2 regions of the Embleya sp. NPDC001921 genome follow, and region 2 is predicted to be linked to the other one. Evidence: riboswitches for the same ligand, from Rfam matches in the RefSeq annotation. Region 2 holds a riboswitch; the other holds the start of a gene.

Region 1 (11,337 bases), on a different contig from region 2:
CGCCACCGACTGGGCCCGGGGCGCACACCCCGAGTCCGGTGAAACCCTCGGCACGAACTGAGCACCGTGACCAACGCCCCCGCCGCACGCCCCTACCGCCGCCCGCGTCCCGACGCCGCGCGCCTGGCCGCCTACGACGTCCTGCACGCGGTCGGCGAACGCGACGCGTACGCCAACCTGGTGCTGCCCGCGCTGCTGCGCGAACGCAGGATCATCCCGCGCGACGCCGCCTTCGCGACCGAACTCGTGCACGGCACGCTGCGCCGCCAGGGCACCTACGACCAGATCGTGGCGGCCTGCACGGACCGGCCGATCAAGGAGATCGACCCGCCGGTGCTGGACGTGCTCGCGCTCGGCGTGCACCAACTGCTGAGCATGCGCACCCCCGTGCACGCCGCCGTCTCGGCGACCGTGGAACTGGCCCGCGCGGTCCTCGGCGACGGCCGCGCCAAGTTCGTCAACGCGATCCTGCGCCGGGTGTCCAAGCAGGACCTGGACACCTGGCTGCGGCAGATCGCGCCGCCCTACGACGAGGACCCCGAGGGCCACCTCGCGGTCCTGCACTCGCATCCGCGCTGGATCGTGCAGGCGCTGTGGGACGCCCTGGGCGCGCGCGGCAACCCGCACGACCGCGCCGCGATGGAGGCGCTGCTGGCCGCCGACAACATCGCCCCGGTGATCTCCCTGGTCGCCCGCCCGGGCCGGGTCGAACTCGCCGAACTCTACGAGGCCGGCGCCACCCCCGGGCGCTGGTCGCCGTACGCGGCCACCCTCCCCGAGGGCGACCCGGCCGGCATCAAGGCGATCCGGGACGGCCGCGCCGCGGTCCAGGACGAGGGCAGCCAACTGGTCGCCGCCGCGCTGGCCAACGCGGAGGTCGAGGGCGCGGAGAGCCGCTGGCTGGACCTGTGCGCGGGCCCCGGCGGCAAGGCCGGCCTGCTCGCGGCGATCGCCACCGGGCGCGAGGTGTCGCTGCTGGCGGTCGAGCGCCGACACCACCGCGCCCGACTGGTGCGCAACGCGATCGGCCACCTGACCCACCATCAGGTGATCACCGCCGACGGCACCCGGCCGGCCTGGCAGCCCGGGAGCTTCGACCGGGTGATCGCCGACGTGCCGTGCAGCGGCCTGGGCGCGCTGCGCCGCCGGCCCGAGTCGCGCTGGCGCCGCAAGCCCGAGGACATCCCCGAACTGGGCGAGCTCCAGCGCGCGTTGCTGCGCGGCGCGGTGGCCGCGGCACGCCCCGGCGGGGCGATCGCGTACGTCACCTGCTCACCGCATCCGGCGGAGACGCGCGTGGTGGTGGACGACATCCTGCGCGCGGGCGAGGCCGAGCTGATCGACGCCCGGCCGCTGTTCCCGGGCGTGCCGCACCTGGGCACCGGCCCGGACGTACAACTGTGGCCGCACCTGCACGGCACCGACGCGATGTACCTGGCCCTGCTGCGCCGCACGGGCTGAGCACTCGACGGCCCGGGCCGACCGGCGCTTCGGCGCAGGCGGCTTCGGGCAGGCGCGACGCCCGGGTGACCGCGACGCCCGGGTGACCGCGGTGACCGGGTGACCGCGGTGACCGCGACGCCCGGGTGAGCGCGACGCCCAGGCCGCCACCCGCGTGGGTGCCCGTTCACCCACACGTGTCACACGATCACCCGTACGGACGGGTGGCACGTGCCTGAATTCGGTACAAGTGGGGCATAACGGCGAAGGCGGTCATCACTTTCGGCTCGGCCGCACCGGTCGTCCCTCGAGTCCCAGGAAATCCCAGGAAGTCCGAGGGCGACCGGCAGCCGCCACCGCAGGAGCCGCCGTACCCATGTCCACGCTCGCCCCCAGCACCCCGCGCCCCGGCCTGCTCGCCCGCACCGGGGGAGCGGTCCGCGGCGAGTGGGACAGGCTCACCTCCGTCCCGGCGCGCGAGTTGCGCGCGCACGGCGTGTGGGCGATCCCGCTCACCTGCTGCACGGTGCTGCTGACCCTCGGCTTCTGGCTCGCCTGGCGTACCGCGTGGGGCGGCGACGTGGCGCGTGTACTCGGCGGCGTGAGCGCGGGCATCCCGCTGCCGCTCGCGCTGCTGCGCACCCCCGTGTCGCTGTTCGTCCCGGCGCCGGACCTGCCGGTGTGGGGCGCCCTGATCCAGGTGCTGATCCTGTTCGGACTGGCCGAACTCGACCTGGGCGCGCGGCGCACGCTGGCGATCGCGTACCTGGCCACCCTGTGCGGCACGCTGACCGCTCGGGTGATGATCGCGCTCGGCCCGGACCACCTGTTGGGCATCGACGCCCGGCACGGCGACGTCCTGGACACCGGCCCCTCGGCCGCGGTGGTGGGCCTGGTGGTGTGCATCGCGATGGTGCGCCGCGCGCCGATCCTGTTCGCCGGCGCGTGGATCCTGATGATCGCCGAGGTCGTGGTCAAGCCGAACCTGGCCGGCCGCGAGCACATCGCCGCGATGGCCGGCGTCACCGTGTGCACCGGCGCCTACCTGGCCTGGCAGCGCCGCCGCGCGCCCGCCTGACGCCGCCGCGCGGCGCGGGAGACCTTGAGCGGCCCGCCCACCCCAAAGTATCTTGACATCAAGATACCTGCTTCTTCCTCGCACCGCCGGGAGCGCGACCATGCCCATCGACTTCCACAGCGACGCCAACCGCCTCACCTACGCCCGACGCACCCCCGGTGCGGAGTGGGCGGACCTGATGCGCGAACCGGTCCACCCGGCCGGCGCCCGCGAGGTCGCCGCGGACCTGCGCGCCCGCACCGGCCGCTCGATCCTGCACGAGCTCACCGATTCCGAACTCGACGACCCGGCCGCCTACATCGAGGCCGAACCCGCCGCCTCCACCCCGATCACGAGAGCGACTTCTGGACCGGTTGGTCGGCGAAACACCGGTTGGTCGGCGAAACACTGAAAGGGGCCTCCCGCCCCGGCGAGGACGACGAGAGGCCCGACCTTCACTCTTTGTGACGAAGCCCGCGAGGCTCCGAGTGCCGCGCCCCGAACCCGAATCCCGCCGCCTGTTCACGCAGCGCAACGGCCGGCGGGTGGGCGCGACACGTCCGCCTAGTGAGCGCAGCGCTGCGCGGCCCCGGTGGCCAGCGCCCGCAGCCGGTCCACCGCCGCCCCCGGATCACGCCCGTCGAACACCGCCGACCCCGCCACGAACACGTCCGCGCCGGCCTCAGCGCACATCTCGATCGTCTTCGCGGACACCCCGCCGTCCACCTGCAGCCACATCTGCAGGCCGTGCTTGGCGATCAACTGCCTCGTCCGGCGGATCTTCGGCAGCATGATGTCCAGGAAGCTCTGCCCGCCGAAACCCGGCTCGACCGTCATCACCAGGAGCATGTCCAGCTCCGGCAGCAGGTCCTCGTACGGCTCGATCGGCGTGGCCGGGCGCAGCGCCATCGACGCCCGCGCGCCCTTGGCCCGCAGGTCCCGGGCGAGCTTGACCGGGGCGGTCGCGGCCTCGACGTGGAAGGTCACGCTGCCCGCGCCGGCCTCCGCGTAGGCGGGCGCCCAGCGGTCCGGGTCCTCGATCATCAGGTGCATGTCGATGGGCGTGTCGGTGGCCTTGATCAGGCTCTCGACCACGGGCAGGCCGATGGTCAGGTTCGGGACGAAGTGGTTGTCCATGACATCCACGTGGAGCCAGTCGGCGTTGCGCACCTGCGCGACCTCGTCGGCGAGGCGGGCGAAGTCGGCGGACAGGATGCTCGGATTGATCTGCACGGTCATGCGCACAGAATCTCATCGCCGCCACAGTCCTTCGGCACCGCCTTCGGCCACCGAGCTGACGACACGTCAGATCATCCACGCCGCAGTCGTGTTCCGGTATACGAACGCACCGTGACGGACGGCACAGGTTGCCCAAGGTCAACGTTGTCGGCCGTCGTGGCACACTTCGAGGTGTACGAAAGTCACGTACGCGCGCTCCGGGGTCGGTGAAAATCCGAACCGGCGGTTACAGTCCGCGACCCGGTCGACGCCCCGCATCAGTGGAGCGACGGCCGGCTGAACCGGTGGAATTCCGGTACCGACGGTCAAAGTCCGGATGGGAGGCAGCGCGCGGCGAGCGACTGCGGCATGTTCGCGTACCCTCGGTGCGCCGTCATCCCCGCACGTCACTTCGTCGTGCCGTTCTGCCCGAAAACACCCCGGTGCCCCGCGTCGAAACGCGAGGAGGCACGAGGTGCAGGGCAACACCACCCCGCCGGTCGACGAGACCGCCGCGATGCGCCGCGCCATCTCGCTGGCGAGCCGCGCCCTGGGGCACACCAGCCCCAATCCCGTGGTCGGCTGCGTCGTGCTCGGCGTCGACGGCACCGTGGTCGGCGAGGGCTTCCACACCCGCGCCGGCGCCCCGCACGCCGAGGTCGAGGCACTGCGCGCGGCGGGATCCGCGGCCCGCGGCGGCACCGCCCTGGTCACCCTCGAACCCTGCTCGCACACCGGCCGCACCGGCCCGTGCACCCAGGCCCTGATCGACGCCGGCATCCGCCGGGTGCGCTACGCGGTCGCCGACCCCAACCCGGCCGCGGCCGGCGGCGGCGCGGTGCTGCGCGCGGCGGGCGTCGACGCCGAGGGCGGCCTGCTGGCCGACGAGGCCGAGGCGGGCAACCGGGCCTGGCTGACCGCGACCCGCCTGGGCCGTCCGCACGTCACCTGGAAATACGCCGCCACCCTGGACGGCCGCAGCGCCGCCGCCGACGGCAGCAGCCGCTGGATCACCGGCGCCGCCTCCCGCGCCGACGCGCACCTCCTGCGCGCGAGCGTGGACGCGGTGCTGGCCGGCTCCGGCACCCTGCTCGCCGACGACCCGCACCTGGCCGCACGCGAGATCCCCGACGTCCGGCAGCCGCTGCGGGTGATCGTGGACACGCACGCCCGCACCCCGGCGAACGCCCGGGTCCTGGACGACGCGGCGCCCACCCTGATCGCGGTCGGCCCCGACGCGGACGCCGCCCACCTGCCCCAGGCCGCCGTACTGCGCGTGCCGCGCGCCGACGCCGGCCTGGACCTGCCCGCGTTGCTGAAGGAGCTGTACGCGCGCGACGTACGCGCCGTGCTGCTCGAAGGCGGTCCGACCCTGGCCGGCGCGTTCGCCGCGGCCGGCCTGATCGACACCGTCGTGGGCTACCTCGCCCCCGCCCTGCTCGGCGCCGGACCCGCCGCCCTGGGACCGGCCGGAATCGCCACCATCTCCGAGGTGTTGCGACTGGACGTCGACGACGTCGCGCGCCTTGGCACCGACATCCGCATCACCGCCCGCCCCCGGCCGGAATCCGCCGGCCGAACGAAGGAGTCCTGACGCATGTTCACCGGAATCGTTGAGGAACTCGGCGAGATCGTGGCCATCGAGCGGCTGACCGACTCGGCCCGGATCACCATCCGCGGCCCCGTCGTCACCACCGGTGCCCGGCACGGCGACTCGATCGCCGTCAACGGGGTGTGTCTGACCGTCGTGGACGACAAGGTCGACCCGGTCGAGGCCACCTTCACCGCGGACGTGATGCAGGAGACGCTGGACAAGTCGAGCCTGGGCGCGCTCACCACCGGCGCGCGGGTCAACCTGGAGCGCCCCATGGTGCTCGGCGGACGGCTCGGCGGCCACCTCGTGCAGGGCCACGTCGACGGCACCGGCGAGATCCTCGCCCGCACGCCCGGCGAGGAGTGGGAGGTGGTGGAGATCGCGCTGCCCGCGCACCTGGCCCGCTACGTGGTGGACAAGGGCTCGATCACCGTGGACGGCATCAGCCTCACCGTCGTACAGGCGCACGACGCGAGCTTCACCGTCAGCCTGATCCCGACCACGCTCGCGCTGACCACGCTGGGCGTCAAGACCGTCGGCGACCCGGTCAACCTCGAGGTCGACATCATCGCCAAGTACGTCGAACGGCTGGGCACACACGGGGGGACATCGTGATCGGCTGGCTCAACGACGCCGCGTTCACCGTCGCCGACAAGCCGGTGCCCTGGTCCGACCTGCTCGGGCAGATCGCGTCGCTGGCCACCGTGGGGCTCGCGCTGCGCCGCAACCTGTGGGCGTGGCCGGTGCAGATCCTCGGCGCGGCACTGCTGATCGCCGCCAACACCTCGGTGCACCTGGGCGGCAGCGCGATGCGCAACGTCGTCATCATCCTCGCGGCCGGCTACGGCTGGTGGCGCTGGGCCCGCGGCCGGCGCGACACCGGCGAGGTGCAGATCCGCTTCGGGACCACCCACGAGCGCATCGCGCTGGTCGCGGTGATGGCGGCCGGCACCGTCGGCTTCGCGCTGCTGCTCGAGCGCACGGGCATCTCGTGGGCGCCGTGGCCGGACGCGTACATCTTCGTCGGCTCGGTGGTGGCGATGCTCGCCCAGGCCCGCGGCCTGTTCGAGTTCTGGCTGGTGTGGATCGCCGTGGACATGGTGGGCGTGCCGCTCGCCGTGCAGCACGGCCTGGTGTTCAGCGGACTGGTCTACGGCGTCTTCTTCGTGATGTGCGTCGCCGGACTCGTCGACTGGTGGAACCGCTCCCGGCGGTACCGGGACAACGGGGCTGCCCGTGTGGCAGACCGGCACCTGGAAGGGGCAACGGCGTGAAGACCAGCAGCGAAACCACCGACATCGAGGTGCCGGCGCAGAAGGCGGCGCCGGAAGCCGCATCGGAGGAACTGGTGCTCGACTCGATCGAGGACGCGATCAAGGCGATGGCCGCCGGCGAGGCGATCGTGGTCGTGGACGACGAGGACCGCGAGAACGAGGGCGACCTGATCTTCGCCGGCGAACTGGCCACCCAGGCGCTGATGGCGTTCATGATCCGCTACTCCTCGGGCGTGGTCTGCGTGCCGATGCGCGGCGCCGACCTGGACCGGCTCAAGCTGCCGCCGATGACCGCCGTCAACGAGGACCGCAAGGGCACCGCGTACTCGGTCTCGGTGGACGCCAAGGACGGCGTGGACACCGGCATCTCGGCGGCCGACCGCACGCACACCGTGCGCCTGTTGGCCGACCCGGACACGGTGGCCGGCGAGCTGACCCGGCCCGGCCACATCTTCCCGCTGCGCGCGGTCGAGGGCGGCGTGCTGGTGCGCCCCGGGCACACCGAGGCGGCCGTGGACCTGGCCGAACTGGCCGGCCTGGCACCCGTGGGCGTGATCTGCGAGGTGGTCAACGACGACGGCACGATGGCCCGGCTGCCGCAACTGGTCCCCTTCGCCCGCGAACACGGCCTCAAGATCGTCACCATCGCCGACCTGATCGCCTACCGGCGGCGCACCGAGCGCACCATCGAGCGGGCCGCGGAGACCCGGCTGCCCACCGCGCACGGCACCTTCCAGGCGATCGGCTACCGCAGCACCGCCGACGGCGTCGAGCACATCGCGCTGGTGGCCGGCGACATCGGCGACGGCGAGGACGTGCTGGTGCGGGTGCACTCCGAGTGCCTGACCGGCGACGTGTTCGGCTCGCTGCGCTGCGACTGCGGCCCGCAACTGGAGGCCGCGCTGGAGCGGGTCACCGCCGAGGGCCGGGGCGTGGTGTTGTACATGCGCGGCCACGAGGGTCGCGGCATCGGGCTGATCCACAAGCTCCAGGCCTACCAACTCCAGGACGCCGGCCACGACACGGTGGACGCCAACCTGGAACTGGGCCTGCCCGCCGACGCCCGCGACTACGGCACCGGCGCGCAGATCCTGGTCGACCTGGGCGTGCGCTCGATGCGCCTGCTCACCAACAACCCGGCCAAGCGCGCGGGCCTGGAGGGCTACGGCCTGGAGATCACCGGCCGGGTCGCGCTGCCCGTGCACGCCACCGCGGACAACCTGCGCTACCTGCTCACCAAGCGCGACCGGATGGGGCACGACCTGCCCTGGCTGGACCCCTCCGACGAGGCCGCGACCGCGCCCTCGGTCGGCGAGGTCGCCGAGGTCGTCGACGCGAAGGGCCACGCGGTCAGCACCGCCTGACCGACCGCGGTCTCACCCGTATCGGTGAAACGCGCGCGGCACCGTCCCCGCCGCGCCGATAGGTTCGACCCGCGCGAACCCGTTCGATCCGCTCCACCCGCGAACCCGCGCCGGCACCCCGGGGCTCGATTCGCCCTACTTGACCACCGCAATCAGGCTTTCAGCCGTTCCAGCCGAAGGACACCGACAGACATGAGTGGCGCAGGAGCCCCGAAACTGACCGTCGAGGGCTGCCGTGACCTGCGCGTGGGCGTGGTCGCCGCGCAGTGGCACACCGCCGTGATGGACGGACTCGTGGACGGGGCCCTCAAGGCCCTGAGCGAGCTGGGCATCACCGAACCCACGCTGATCCGCGCCCCCGGCGCGTTCGAGCTGCCCGTGCTCGCCAAGGCGCTGGCCGGGCGCGGTTACGACGCGGTGGTCGCGCTCGGCGTGGTGATCCGCGGCGGGACCCCGCATTTCGAGTACGTGTGCTCGGCCGCCACCGACGGCCTGACCCGGGTCGCGCTGGACACCGGCGTTCCCGTCGGCTTCGGACTGCTCACCTGCGACACCGAGGAGCAGGCCCTGGACCGGGCCGGCGTGCCCGGCTCGCGCGAGGACAAGGGCCGCGAAGCGGTGGAGGCGGCCGTCGCGACCGCGATGGCGTTGCGTACGCTCTCCGAACCGCGGCGTTCGGCCTGATCGACGCACCGACAGGTCGCACGCGCCATGCCACCCACAACCACGCGATGGGCACCATGAAGACGTTTGAAGAGCTTTTCGACGAGCTGCGGGCCAAGGCGGCCTCCGGTCAGGAGGGCTCGCGCACGGTCGAGCTCGTCACCGCCGGTGTGCACACGATCGGCAAGAAGGTCGTCGAGGAGGCCGCCGAAGTGTGGATGGCCGCCGAGCACGAGGGCGCCGACCGCACCGCCGAGGAGATCTCCCAGCTCCTTTACCACCTCCAGGTGATGATGGTCGCTCGCGGCATCTCGCTGCAGGACGTATACGCTCACCTGTGACATCCGCCGTCCCCGGCCCGTCGTCCGGGCCGGGGGCGCCGCCGTACCGCAACCTCGTTCGGCACCTCCCGAAGGGTCATTCCATGCTGCGCATCGCCGTCCCCAACAAGGGTTCCCTCTCCGAGCCTGCGTCGGCGATGCTGCATGAGGCGGGCTACCGCCAGCGCAAGCACTCCAAGGAACTGGTGCTGACCGACCCCGACAACAACGTCGAGTTCTTCTTCCTGCGCCCGCGCGACATCGCCATCTACGTCGGCTCCGGCCGGCTCGACGCCGGCATCACCGGGCGCGACCTGCTGATGGACTCGGGCGCCGAGGCCGAGGAGATCCTGCAACTGGGGCTGGCGCCGGCCACCTTCCGCTACGCCGCGCCCGCCGCGCTGGCCCGGGAGCTGGACGGGCAGGGCAAGAAGGGCCTGGCCGGGCTGCGGGTGGCGTCCTCCTACATCGGGATCGTCGAGCGCGACTTCGCCGACAACGGCATCGAGGCCGCCGCGCTGGTCAAGCTGGACGGCGCGGTGGAGACCGCGATCCAACTGGGCGTCGCGGACGTGATCGCCGACGTCGTGGAGACCGGCACCACGCTCGCGCAGGCGGGCCTGGAGGTGTTCGGCGAGCCGATCCTGCGCTCGGAGGCGGTGCTGATCCGCCGGGCCGGCGCGGAGACCTCGGCCGCGCTGGAGCAACTGGTGCGCCGGCTCCAGGGCGTCCTGGTCGCGCGCAGCTACGTGATGATGGACTACGACATCCGGGTCGAGCGGGTGGAGGCGGCGGTCACCCTGACCCCGGGCCTGGAGTCGCCCACGGTCAGCCCGCTGCACAACGAGGGCTGGGTGGCGGTGCGCGCGATGGTCCCGCGCAAGAACGCCCAGCAGATCATGGACGACCTGTGGGAGATCGGCGCCCGCGCGATCCTGGTCACCGGCATCCACGCCTGCCGCCTCTGACACCCGGTCGGTCCGTTCCCGCCGCGCGCGCGGGCGGACCGACCACCCTCACCCCACCGGAGAACCGTTCCGCCATGAGCGCCACCACTCCCGCCGCCGACCTCCCGCGCACCTGGTACGCGAAGCGCAGTCGTCTCATCACCGCCGTGCTCGGCGCGGTCATCCTGGTCGGGTTGTGCGTGCTGGCGCTGATGTTGCCGGAGGAGGGCGGCTGGGGGTTCGGCTCGCGGATGGGCGTCGCGCTCACCGGCGTGCTCGGCCTGGCCGCGATGCTGATGCTCGGCCGACCGAAGGTGGTCGCGGCGGCGAGCGGGGTGACCGTGGTCAACCTGCTGCGCACCACGCACCTGGAGTGGGCCCAGATCGTCCGGGTCTACCTGCGCCAGGGCGACCCGTGGGCGCAGATCGACATGTCCAACGGCGACACGCTGGCGGTGATGGGCATCCAGACCTCCAACGGCAAGGCCGACGCGATCACCGCGACCCGCGAGCTCCGGGACCTGGTGGACAAGTACGGCACGGGCGCCGAGGCGAGCTAGACGGCCCGCCGCTTCCTCGACGCCGGCCCGGCCCGCCCGCTCACGGCCTCGGCACGTTGCGCAGGTTCGACCTGGCCATCTGGACCATCCGGCCGACGCCGCCGGCCAGCACCGTGCGCCCGGCGCTCAGGGCGAAGCCCTGGATCTGCTCGGCGGTGATCTTCGGCGGGATGGACAGCGCGTTGGGATCGGTGACGATGTCCACCAGCGCCGGGCCCTGGTGCGCGAACGCGTCGCGCAGCGCGGCCCGGACCTGCCTGGGCTTTTCCACCCGCACCCCGAACGCGCCCGCCGCACGCGCGATCGCGGCGAAGTCCGGGTTCTTGTTGGTGGTCCCGAACGGCTCGAGCCCGGCGACCATCATCTCCAGCTCGACCATCCCCAGCGACGAATTGTCGAACAGCACGATCTTCACCGGCAACGCGGACTGCACCAGGGTCAGCAGGTCGCCCATCAGCATCGAGAAGCCGCCGTCCCCGGACATCGACACCACCTGCCGGTCCAGGTCCAGGAACTGCGCGCCGATCGCCTGGGGCAGCGCGTTGGCCATCGAGCCGTGCGAGAACGAACCGATGACCCGGCGCCGCCCGTTCGGCGTCAGGTAGCGCGCCGCCCACACGTTGCACATGCCGGTGTCGACGGTGAAGATCGCGTCGTCGGCGGCCTCCTCGTCCAGGATCGAGGCGACGTACTCGGGGTGGATGGGCACGTGCTTGTCCACCTTGCGGGTGTACGCCTTCACCACGCCCTCGAGCGCGTCCGCGTGCTTGCGCAACATCCGGTCCAGGAACCTGCGGTCGGTCTTGGCCCGGACCATCGGGGTCAGCGCGCGCAGCGTCTCGCGTACGTCGCCCCACACCGCCAGGTCCAGCTTCGTGCGCCGACCCAGGTGCGCGGGTC
Region 2 (11,337 bases):
CTGCACAAGGTCACTTCGGTCTCCCCGGCGGCCGGCGGCGGCTACACCGTGGTGATCGACCAGATCGACACCGGCGGTGCCACCACGGTCACCAAGACCGTCGTCGCGGACAAGGTCTTCTTCGCCGCGGGCAGCGTCGGCACCAGCAAGCTGCTGGTCCGGCTCAAGGCCACCGGAGCGCTGCCCGCCCTGAACGGCGAGATCGGCCAGGGCTGGGGCGACAACGGCAACGTCATGTGCGGCCGGGCCAACCACCTTTGGGATCCCACCGGCTCCCTCCAGTCGTCCATCCCCACCGGCGGCATCGACAACTGGAACGCCGGCGGCGCGTTCGCCGAGGTGGCCCCGCTGCCCACCGGCATCGAGACCTACGCCTCGTTCTACCTGTCGATCACCAAGAACCCGAACCGTGCCCGGTTCTCCTGGAACGCCGCGACGGGCAAGGTCGAGCTGAACTGGCAGTCCTCCTGGAAACAGCCGTCCATCGACATGGCCAAGACCATCTTCGACAAGATCAACGCGAAGGAGGGGACGATCTACCGGACCGACCTCTTCGGCACCTACAAGATCTGGGGCGACCACCTCACCTACCACCCGCTCGGCGGCGCGGTGTTGACCAAGGCCACCGACAACTACGGCCGCCTGCACGGCTATTCCGGGCTGTACGTGATCGACGGCGCGCTGATCCCCGGCAACACCAGCGTCAACCCGTTCGTCACCATCACCGCCCTCGCCGAACGCAACATCGAGAAGATCATCGCCACCGACCTGTGACACCGGCCTGACCGCGCGCCCCGGTGAGCCCTCACCCCCCGGTGCGAGCACACTCCCGGGGCCGTCCGGACCACTCCGGCCGGCCCCGGACCGCACACCGCGCGGCCGGCGTCGCGGCGCCCCGCCGCACGCGGCATCATGTGCGCGTGATCACCATTCATCTGAAGTACGAGATCGACGCCGACAAACTGGCGGACTTCGAGGAGTACGGCCGCCGCTGGGTCGGCCTGGTCAACCGCTTCGGCGGCACCCACCACGGCTACTTCCTGCCGAGCGAGGGCGACAGCGACATCGCCTACGCGCTCTTCTCCTTCCCCGGCTTCGCCGCCTACGAGCAGTACCGCATCGACAGCGCGACCGACCCCGACTGCCAGGACGCGATCCGACTCGCCCGCGAGACCGGGTGCATCAAGCGCTACGAACGCCGCTTCCTGCGCCCCCTCGACGACGGCTCCTGACCCGAGGACCGGCACGGGTCGGCGATCCGCGGCATCCCCGACCACCGTCGCGGAACTCCCGTGCCGCGCCGGACCGGGCGTGGCACGCGGGCTCCGTGGCGACGCCCGGCGGCACGTCCCGGGACCGGCGGTGCCCGATCGGCGATCAGTGCCGTTGGGACATCGCCGACTCGGTGACCAGCAACCGCAGCAACTCGTCCCGTCCCCCGCGCCGGAAGGCCTCCCGCTGCCGATCGGCCGCGGTCCCCTCCCGCATCAGCCGGTGCACCAGCGCGTCCACCTGGCGGGTGTCCCCGGTGTCCGCCAGAGCCGGGGTGACGTACTCGATCAACCGGCCGACCAGTTCACCGGCCTTGAGCCGGTGCGGCGTGTACGGGTCGACCAGCGCGTCGGTCAGGCCGTGCCGCGCGGCGTACCACTGCGCCGCCGCGACGAGCTCGGGGGCGGGTCGAGGCGGCGGCTGCCCGGCCGTCGCGTCCCGCAGCACCGTGGTCACCAGGGCCCGGACGAGGCCGGCGAGCATCACCGCGTCGTCCACCCTGAGCTGCACGTCCATCGCCCGGACCTCGACCGTGGGATAGCGGTCGGAGAGCCGGATCTGCCAGTAGACCCGGGCCCGGTCGCGCAACACGCCCGCGTTCAGCAGGTCGTCGATCCGGGCGTCGTAGTCGTTCGCGTCGACGAAGGCTGGCGGGACCCCACTGACCGACCAGCGGCCGAACACGATGGTGCGCCAACTCGCGAAGCCGGTGTCGCCGCCCTCCCACAGCGGGGAGTTCGCGGACATCGCCACCAGCAGCGGCAGCCACGGGCGCAGCCGATTGAGCACCATCACGCCGGCGTCCCGATCGGGGACCGCGACGTGGACGTGCATCCCGTTGATGAACATCTCGTCGACCAGGCGCGGGGCGTCCGAGTGCAACGACCGGTAGCGGATCCGGTCGGTGACCTCGGCCGGGAGGCCGGGGCCGAAGGGCGCGGACCCGGACGCGACCAGGTGGCATCCCGCCTGCTCGGCCGCGGCGGCCACCGAGTGGCGCAGCCGCAGCAGGTGGCCGCCGACCTCGTCGAGGGTCTCGCACACCGGTGTGGCGACCTCGATCTGCATCTGCAACAACTCGGGCTGGATCTCGCCGCCGGCCACCGCCGGCTGCAGATCCGCCGCCGCCCGAACCGCCTCGGCCATCGGCACCGGCAGGCCGTCGACGGGATCCACGAGCAGGTATTCCTCCTCGACTCCGAGCGTGATCACGGCCGGCCCCCGACCACGACGGGCGTGGCTCCGCGAACAAGCGCGCGGCGTACGGGGGCGGGGGCTACCCGGTGCCCCGAGGTCGAGCACACCATCGTGGACTCCTTCCAACCGTGACCACCGACGACGCCCCCGTCGATCGGCCGGCGCCCCGTCGACGCCCGCCTGTCGCCTCCTGCGGCGCCCCCGTCGCGACACGCGGACCCGCGGCTCGCACGCCAAGGGCGCCGCAGGCGCGGCGCCCTTGGTCGGACCCGTGACTCAGACCGGCGTCCCCTCGTCGGCACAGTCGTCGGTGAGCTTCGCGACGGGGTTTATGGTCCGCTCGACCTCGCTCATGCACGGCCCGCAGAACGTCTCCCGTCGCCGGGTGCCGTCCACGTCCCGGCTGGGGGGCAACGTCACCCCGCACATCGCGACGTCCTCGCTCTCCATCGCGTGCCACACCACGCTTTGTGCGTCCTGGACCGCTCTCATCACGTGCATGTCCGCTCCCGTGTCGTGAGATCCATCGACCTCACCATGTAATCCGCTGTGGGCTCGGCCCGCACGCCCAGCGCCTCCCGGCCGGCGGGCGATCCCAGGTTCCGGGCACCCGATCAGGCACAATCCCGGTCGGCGGCTTGGGCCGTGCGGGTGAACGCCGCCCCCGTTCGGTACGCCCGTCCCACCCCCGGTGACGCGCGACACGTATCGGCGCGGGCACGCGGCGTGGAAGACTCACGGCGAGTGTTCGCGCGCTCCGGGGTCGGTGAAATTCCGAACCGGCGGTGACAGTCCGCGACCCGACCGCAGCCGGCGGCCGGTTGACCCGGTGAAACTCCGGGACCGACGGTGAGAGTCCGGATGGAAGGCAGTGCGCGGCGACACGTCGACCCCGCGGTCGGGCCCTGCCCGGACGCGGGACGAACGTGCTCGCTCTCCCGGAACGGCGTCGGCGCACGGGGGAACGGGCCGTTGGCGGATTCCGAACCCTTGTACGCCGTGGCCGTCCCCCGCGGCATGCGTCGAACGCCTGTCCGTGTGGGCGGCCCCTCCTTGGCACGGAACCACGCGTGCGGCCGGATCCCCTCGCGGGTCGGTCGCACGAGACCACAGGAGAGTACGCATGACAGAGAAAGTCCACGAGAAGCCGCACGAGGGCACGGTCGAGCGCCCGGAGAAGGTGGTTCGGGCGATCGAGGCCTTTGCCCGAGGGGGTTTCGTGATCGTCTTCGACGACGAATCCCGCGAGAACGAGGGCGACCTCATGGTGGCCGCGGAGCACATGACCGAGGCGGCCATGCGTTTCATGCTCGAGCACACCGCGGGGGTGGTCTGCGTGGCCATGCCGGACGAGGCGGTCACGCGGCTGGAGTTGCCGCCGATGACCGCGACGAACACCGGCCTGCACGAGACCGCGTTCACCGTGTCCGTCGACCTGCTGGAGGGCGCCACCACCGGCATTTCCGCGGCCGAACGGGCGCGCACCATCCGGGCATTGGCCGACCCGTCGACCCGGCCGGGCGATCTGGGCCGGCCCGGCCACGTGTTCCCGATCCGGGCCGTGCCCGGCGGTGTGTCGGCTCGGGACGGCCACACCGAGGCGGGCATGGACCTGTCCAGGCTCGCGGGACTGTCCGGCACGACCGCGATGTGCGAGGTCGTACGCACCGACTGGAGCATGGCGCGCCTGGGCGACCTGGCCGCGCTGGCCGAGAGCGAGGACCTGCGGCTGATCTCGGTGGGTGACCTGGCGGCGTACCGGGAGGCGATCGAGGTGGGGTCGGCTCTCGGGTGAGACACATCCCGGCCGGGCGCGGCACCTCCGCGTCCCGGCCGGGGCTCCCGCCCTTTGTCCGGGTCCCGGGCGGCACGCTGGGAGCCAAGCGAAGCGAGGCGGACCGGTCTGGCAGGGTCGCGGCGTCGGGGCCGCGCGTTCGTTAAGCGTGGGTCAACGAAGGCGCTGCGGATCGACGTTGATCGGGAGCGGTGCGCCGGTGGAGAGTTGAGGACAGCGGCGGCGGCCCGGGCGGGATCGGTGGCGGCCGCCCGTCCCCACCCGGTTCGACCATCGGAGCAGCATGCCCTCCCCCACCCGCCGTCCGGCCGGCCTCGAAGTACGCCTGGCGAGTCGTCCCGTGGGCGAACCCCGCGCGGAGGACTTCGAGTTCGCCCGGACCGAGGTTCGCGAGCCGGAAGCCGGCGAGGTCCTCGTGCGCAACACCTGGATGTCGGTGGACCCGTTCACCCGCGAATGGATGCACGCCGACGCGTACGTGCCGCCGTTCGTCATCGGCGAGCCGCTCGCCGGTGGCGCCGTCGGCGAAGTGGTCGCCTCCCGCGCGGCGGGCCTCCCGGTCGGCACGATCGTGTCGCACTTCGCCGGATGGCGCGAGTACGCCGTGCTGGGCGCGGACGCGGTCGCCGCGGTGGACACCGCGCTCGCCCCGGTCGAGGCGCACCTGGGCGCGCTGGGCAGTACCGGCCTGACCGCCTACGCGACGCTGACCCGGGTACTTCCCGTGCGTCCCGGCGACGTGGTCTACGTCTCGGCCGCCGCCGGCGCCACCGGCAGCGTCGCGGGACAACTGGCCCGCCGACTGGGCGCGGCCACGGTGATCGGCTCGACCGAGGGCGCGGAGAAGACCCGACTCCTCACCGAGGAGTTCGGCTTCGACGTCGGCATCGACCACACCCGCGGCCGGCTGCGCGAGGACCTCGCCCGGGCCGCCCCCGACGGCGTCGACCTGACCGTGGAACTCGTCGGCGGCGCGCACCTGGAGGCCGCCATCGACGCCGCCCGGGTCGGCGGCCGGATCGCCGTGGTCGGAGCGATCTCCGGGTACAACGCCACCGGTCCGCTGCCCGGACCCACCAACATCTTCGCCACCGCCACCAAGGAGCTCACCCTGCGCGGCATGGCCGTCACCTCGTACTTCGGGCTCGCCGAGGAATGGACGAAGCTGGCCGCACCCCTCCTGGCCGACGGCACCCTGCGCACCCGGCACACCGTGCTCGCCGGCCTGCGACGGGCCCCGGAGGCGCTGATCGCACTGCTGCGCGGCGAGAACATCGGCAAGATGCTGGTTCGGCTGGACCACTGACGCCGGCGCGGCCGCGCGCCGATCCGGGACGGGACCCGGGGCGTGTCTTCGATCCCGGGCGATCGAAGACACGCCCTGGCGACCGGTCGCCGAGCCCACCTGAGATCATGCTCGGGCCCTGCACGACGATCTGGACGAGGATCCGTGGAACGCTACGAAATCGAGGCTTTTCTCACCCTCGTCGAGGAATTGCACTTCGGCCGGGCCGCCGAGCGGCTGCGCATCTCCACCGGCCGGATGAGTCAGACCATCGCGAAGCTGGAACGCGGGATCGGCGCCCGGCTGTTCGAGCGCACCAGCCGCCGGGTCGCGCTCACCCCGATCGGCTGCCGGTTCCACGACGACCTGCGGCCCGGCCACGAGCAGATCGAGCGGGCCGTGGGGAACGCGATCATGGCCGCCCGAGGCTTCGACGGACCGCTGCACGTCGGCTTCCTCGGCGCGGCCGGCGGCCAGTTCCTGTTGGAGGTGATCCGTGCCTTCCGCGCCGAGCACCCGACCTCCGAGGTGGACCTCCAGGAGTTCCAGATGAACACCTCGATCGCCGGCCTGCGCGCGCACAACTCCGATCTGGTGCTGGTGACCCGCCCGTTCGCCGATCCCGATCTGGTGATCGGTCCGACCCTGTGGGCCGAGACCCGCTACCTGGCGCTGCCGTGCGAGCATCCGCTGGCCTCCCGCGCCGAGATCGGGCAGGAGGACTTGGCCGACGTCACGCTGTTGCGCATGCCGGCCAACTGCCCGCCCTCGGTCGCCGAGGACCGGGTCCCCTCCCGCACCCCCGCCGGCCGGCCGATCGCCCACGGCCGGCCCGCCACCACCTTCCTGGAAGCACTCGCCCTGGTGGGCGCCGGCGAGGGCGCGTTCACCGTGGGCGACCAGGTGAACCGCTTCTACGTCCGTCCCGACGTCAGCTACGTCCGGATCGCCGACGCCCCGCCGATCGAATGGGGGCTGATCTGGCGCAAGGCCCACGAGACGGAACGGGTGCGCGCGTTCAACGACCGGGCCGTCGCGCTGAGCCGCACCCGTACCGCGTCATGACCCGGCGTCCCGCGCTCCCCGCCGCTCCGCCGCCCACTGCCGGGTGATCGGCACGTCCAGCACCGCCTTGCCCCCGACCCGGCGGGACAGCAGCGCGTCGGCGGCGAGTTCGGCCTGCTCCCACGGGCCCCGCCAACCGATCCGCGGGCTCAGTCGACCCGATTCCAGCAACCCGAGCAGCACCGCGAGGTCGTCCGCGAAGGGGGTCGCGACGTTGAAGTTCTCCAGTCGCCCGCGCGCGGAGTTGGTACCGGCCACCTCGAAGTCGATGGTGGTCGGCTGCCGGGCCGCCCGGCCGATCGCCTGCACCACCCCGTCCGCCTCCAGCCGGTAGAACGCCTCGGCCAGTTGCGGCCCGCCGACGTTGTCGAGCACGCCGTACACGGGAGCGGACAACTCGCCGGGTCCGAACACGATCTCGGCGGCGCCCGATTCCCGCAGCCCCTCCGCTCGCTCGGGCGAGCCGACCGAGGCGATCACGTGCGCGCCGGCGAGCGCGGCGAGTTGTACGGCGAACCTGCCGACGCCGCCGGAGGCGCCGGTGACCAGGACCCGGCGGCCGAGCACCGAGCCCAGTCGGCGTACGGCCTGGAGCGCGGTGACGCCGGCGACCGGAAGGGCGGCGGCGACGCCCAGGTCGACCGCCTCGGGGACGACGGCCAGGTTCGCGGTGTCGGCGGCGCGCAGTTCGGCCCACGCGCCGTCCCAGCCGAAGGTGACCACGCGGGTGCCCACCTGTGGTCCGGAGCCGTCGGCCGCGGCGCGCGCGACGATCCCGGCGGCGTCCCAGCCGGGGACGCGTCCGGTCGGTTCGCCGCTCGGCCGATACGCGATCTCACCGAAGTTGAGCGAGAACGCGGCGACCGCGACCAGTACCTGGTGCTCCCGCGGGCGCGGGTCCGGCATGTCGGCCGCGTGCAGGCCCTGCGGGCCGTGGAGGAGTGCTCGCATGTGTGATTCCCGTGTGCTTCCCGGTCGGTCCCCGGCGCACGGGGAGCGCGCGCCGGGGACGGGGTGGACGCCGATCACCGGAGCGTGTCGGCGAGGTGCGGTCAGTTGCCGGCGGCGCCGGCGGCGACGGTGCCGCCGCCCCGCACTGCCTCCAGCGTCGGGTAGTCGGTGTACCCGCGGTGGTCGCCGCCGTAGAAGGTGGCCTTGTCCGCGACGTTGTACGGCCCGCCCGCCCGGACCCGTGCGACCAGGTCGGGGTTGGCCAGCCACATCTCGGCCAGCGCGACGGCGTCGGCCACGCCGTCCGCCAGCGCCCCCGCGCCGATCTCGGGCGTGCCGGGAAAGGACTCGGGGGTCGGATGCGCGCACAGGATCAGCACGCCCGGCCACGCGGCGCGGATCAGCCGGGTGACGTCGCGGGTGAGGATCTCGAAGACGTGCAGGTACGCCAACGGCGTCGGCGCGAGCGCGCGCACCAGCGCGGTGTACAGCTCGGCGGGGTCGCTCTCGCTGATCCCGTTGAAGGTGATCCCGGGCGAGAGCCGCACGCCGACCCGCTCCGGCCCGATCGCCTCGGCGACCGCCGCGACCACCTCGACGGTGAGCCGGATGCGCCCCTCGATCGAGCCGCCGTATCCGTCGGTGCGCCGGTTGGACCCGTCGGCGAGGAACTGGTGGAGCAGGAACCCGTTGGCCGCGTGCAGTTCGACGCCGTCGAAGCCCGCGTCGATCGCGTTGCGCGCACCGCTCACGAAGTCCTCGACGACACCGCGGATGTCGTCGAGGGTCATCTCGCGCGGCGTCGGGTGGTCGAGCATGCCGTCGGGCGTGAACATCTGCTCGCCGGAGGCGATCGGGGACGGCCCCACCGGGTGCGCGCCGTCCGAGTACAGGCTCGGGTGCCCGATCCGGCCGCAGTGCACGAGCTGGGCGACGATCCGGCCGCCCCGGGTGTGCACCGCCTCGGTGACCGGCCGCCAGGCCGCGACCTGCTCGTCGGTGTGCAGCCCCGGGGTCAGCACGTACCCCTGCCCCAGCTCGCTGATCTGGGTCGCCTCGGTGATGATCAGTCCGGCCGACGCGCGCTGTGCGTAGTACTCGGCCGCGGCCGGGGGGATCACCCCCGCGTCGTTCGCGCGGCTGCGCGTCATCGGCGCCATCACCAGTCGATTGGGCAGGTCCAGTTTGCCGACGGTCAGGGGTTCGAAGAATCCGGGCATCAAGAAGCTCCTGTGCGGAAAGACACCCCCGTCGCGGACGCGACGGAGGCACCTCTCCACCCTCGCCGGCCGGCGCGACCGGAACAACGCCGGATCGCGCAAGGAACGATGCGTCGCGCTAAACGATCCGCGCGCGGTCAGCGCCGCCGTCGCGGTCCGGGCATCGGGCCCTCGCGTTTGAGCGTCTCGACGATCGGTGTGGTCTCCACGCTCGTGATGCCCTCGACGGTGCCCAGCGAGCCCGCGAGGAAGTCGTACAGGTCCGCGGTGTCGCGACACAGCACGCTCGTGAGGAAGTTCGCGCGTCCGGTCGCCACGGCGGCGAACACGACCCGGGGGTCGGCCGCCACCACCTCGGCGACCGCTCCGAGGGCGGAGGGGCGTACGTTCATCCACAAGAACGCGCACAAGCCGTAGCCCAGGTTCGCCGCGTCCGTCTCCACCTCGAAGAACAACACGCCCGTGCCGCGCAGCAGTTCGACCCGCCGGCGCACCGCCGACTCCGAGGTTCCGCAGGCTCGGGCCAGGTCCGCGTACGAGGTGCGGCCGTCCTGGGCCAGGGCCGCGAACAGCTCGCGGTCGCCGTCCACCCACTCGGGTACCGGCGCGTCCCACGAAGCCTGCGGAGCGGCCCGGGTCAGCGCCTCGGCCTGGGCCTGGGTGAGGCCGATGTTCTGCGCCTGCCAGCTCGTCGGACCGCCGACGACCACGCGCAGCAGGCAGTACATCTCCAACCCGATCACCCCGGCCGCGCGGCCCAGTTGCCGGGACAACTCGTCGGCCGGGGAGTCCGGGCCCTTCGCCCGGGTCACGCAGATCACCTCGGTCCCGGCCGCCAGCACATGCAGCCAGGAGACGTCCGATCGCCGGCCCAGCCCCTGGGCCACCGCGTCCACCGCGTCCGGCACGCATCGCACGCGCAGGATCCACGACGTCTGGCCGGTGCGTCGGGTGTCGGTGATCGGTACCACCCGGATCGCGCCCTTCGCACGCATTCGGCGATAGTGCCGCACCACGGTCGCGTCGGAGACGCCCAGCACCTCGGCGATCCGCGCGAAGGGTGCGCGGCCGTCGATGTCGAGCGCGTGCACGATGGCCAGGTCGACGGCGTCGAATTCGATGGATCCCATCGCACGAAGCCTAACAATGATGGAAATCCGCCGCATCCAGCTTGCGAACTCGACCGGGTCACGCGAATACGCGACTGTTTCCGTCAGCGGCGCCGAGCGGACGACGGCCCGCGACCCCCGTGTCCCACCCGACCCGTCCGGTCGGGCTCCGACGCGACCCCTCCCCATCTTCGGGCCCATGCGACCCATCCGGTCGACGCGGCTCGCACTCGCCCATCGTTTTCGCCAAGGAGTCATCGTGCGCAAATGGGGACCGCTCCTCGCGGTCTGTCTCGGATCGTTCATGCTGCTCGTCGACGTCACCATCGTCATCGTCGCGCTGCCGGACATGAGCGCCGACCTGGGTTCCTCGTACACCGACCTGCAATGGGTGTTGGACGCCTACTCCCTCGCCCTGGCCGCGCTCATGCTCGGCGCCGGATCGCTCGCCGACCGGGTCGGCCGGCGGCGGGTCTTCGTCTTCGGCACGATGCTGTTCACCACCGCGTCGCTGCTGTGCGCGCTGTCCACCGACACGGCGACACTGATCGCGGCCCGGGCGCTGCAGGGCGTCGGTGGCGCGGCGATGTTCGCCACCACGATCGCCCTGCTCGGACACGCCTACCAGGGCCGCGACCGGGGCGTCGCGTTCGGCGTGTGGGGATCGATCAGCGGGGCCGCCGCCGCGATGGGACCCATTCTCGGCGGCCTGCTGACGCAACACCTCGGCTGGGAGGCGATCTTCCTGATCAACGTGCCCATCGGGGTGGCGACCGCGGCGTTGGCCTGGCGGGTGCTCGGCGAATCGCACGGGAACCGCTCGGCGCGGCTGGACCCGGTCGGCATGCTCACCTTCACCCTCGGCGCGGCGCTGCTCACCTACGGGTTCGTCCGCGCGGGCGGAGCCGGCTGGACCGAGAGCGGGACGCTCGCCGTGTTCGCCGGCGCCGTGCTCGCGTTCGTGGTCTTCGTGGTGACCGAGATCCGGGTCGCCGAGCCGATGATCGACCTCGCGCTGTTCCGCCGCGCGTCGTTCGGCGCGATCATGGCCGCCGGCCTGCTGATCCAGTTCGCCGCGTTCTCCGCCTTCCCGCAGATGTCGGTGTGGCTCCAGTCCTTGCTCGGGTACAGCCCGGTGGAGGCCGGACTGGCGCTGTTGCCGCTGGCCGCGACCTCGTTCGTGGTGTCCGCGCTGGCGGGCCGGCTCCTGCTCGGGGTGGCACCCAGGTGGTCGATCGGGATCGGCGCGGTATTCATCGGCGTCGGCAGCCTCGCGCTGACCCTGGTCGACGCCGGATCGAGTTGGACGGCTCTGACTCCCGGCCTGGTGCTGGGCGGTGTCGGAGTGGGCCTGGTCATGCCGCAGTTGGCCGGCGCGGCACTGGCCGCCGTCCCTCCCGCGCGAGCCGGGATGGCCGGTGGCGCGCTGAACACCTTCCGCCA

Evidence for each region. A riboswitch is a leader RNA that binds a small molecule or an ion and turns the genes downstream of it on or off. The one in region 2 is predicted to bind FMN.
Region 1: another riboswitch for FMN. It lies ahead of ribD (bifunctional diaminohydroxyphosphoribosylaminopyrimidine deaminase/5-amino-6-(5-phosphoribosylamino)uracil reductase RibD); the one in region 2 lies ahead of ribB (3,4-dihydroxy-2-butanone-4-phosphate synthase).

What each region holds. Positions count from the first base shown of each region.
Region 1 covers NZ_JBSFEO010000017.1:91,363-102,699, reverse strand. The annotation lists gene fmt (methionyl-tRNA formyltransferase) at 1-61, shown strand, start outside; gene ACWCPW_RS21105 (RsmB/NOP family class I SAM-dependent RNA methyltransferase) at 67-1,461, shown strand; gene ACWCPW_RS21100 (hypothetical protein) at 1,817-2,518, shown strand; gene ACWCPW_RS21095 (hypothetical protein) at 2,619-2,909, shown strand; gene rpe (ribulose-phosphate 3-epimerase) at 3,062-3,736, opposite strand; FMN riboswitch at 3,925-4,070, shown strand; gene ribD (bifunctional diaminohydroxyphosphoribosylaminopyrimidine deaminase/5-amino-6-(5-phosphoribosylamino)uracil reductase RibD) at 4,233-5,309, shown strand; gene ACWCPW_RS21080 (riboflavin synthase) at 5,313-5,924, shown strand; gene ACWCPW_RS21075 (nicotinamide mononucleotide transporter family protein) at 5,921-6,583, shown strand; gene ACWCPW_RS21070 (bifunctional 3,4-dihydroxy-2-butanone-4-phosphate synthase/GTP cyclohydrolase II) at 6,613-7,947, shown strand; gene ribH (6,7-dimethyl-8-ribityllumazine synthase) at 8,140-8,631, shown strand; gene ACWCPW_RS21060 (phosphoribosyl-ATP diphosphatase) at 8,688-8,951, shown strand; gene hisG (ATP phosphoribosyltransferase) at 9,035-9,898, shown strand; gene ACWCPW_RS21050 (PH domain-containing protein) at 9,973-10,437, shown strand; gene ACWCPW_RS21045 (pyruvate dehydrogenase) at 10,478-11,337, opposite strand, start outside.
Region 2 covers NZ_JBSFEO010000041.1:9,328-20,664, reverse strand. The annotation lists gene ACWCPW_RS37250 (GMC oxidoreductase) at 1-774, shown strand, start outside; gene ACWCPW_RS37245 (NIPSNAP family protein) at 921-1,232, shown strand; gene ACWCPW_RS37240 (carboxylate-amine ligase) at 1,378-2,484, opposite strand; gene ACWCPW_RS37235 (hypothetical protein) at 2,746-2,970, opposite strand; FMN riboswitch at 3,218-3,346, shown strand; gene ribB (3,4-dihydroxy-2-butanone-4-phosphate synthase) at 3,593-4,264, shown strand; gene ACWCPW_RS37225 (NADP-dependent oxidoreductase) at 4,548-5,570, shown strand; gene ACWCPW_RS37220 (LysR family transcriptional regulator) at 5,715-6,614, shown strand; gene ACWCPW_RS37215 (zinc-binding dehydrogenase) at 6,609-7,565, opposite strand; gene ACWCPW_RS37210 (alkene reductase) at 7,667-8,785, opposite strand; gene ACWCPW_RS37205 (Lrp/AsnC family transcriptional regulator) at 8,923-9,915, opposite strand; gene ACWCPW_RS37200 (MFS transporter) at 10,154-11,337, shown strand, end outside.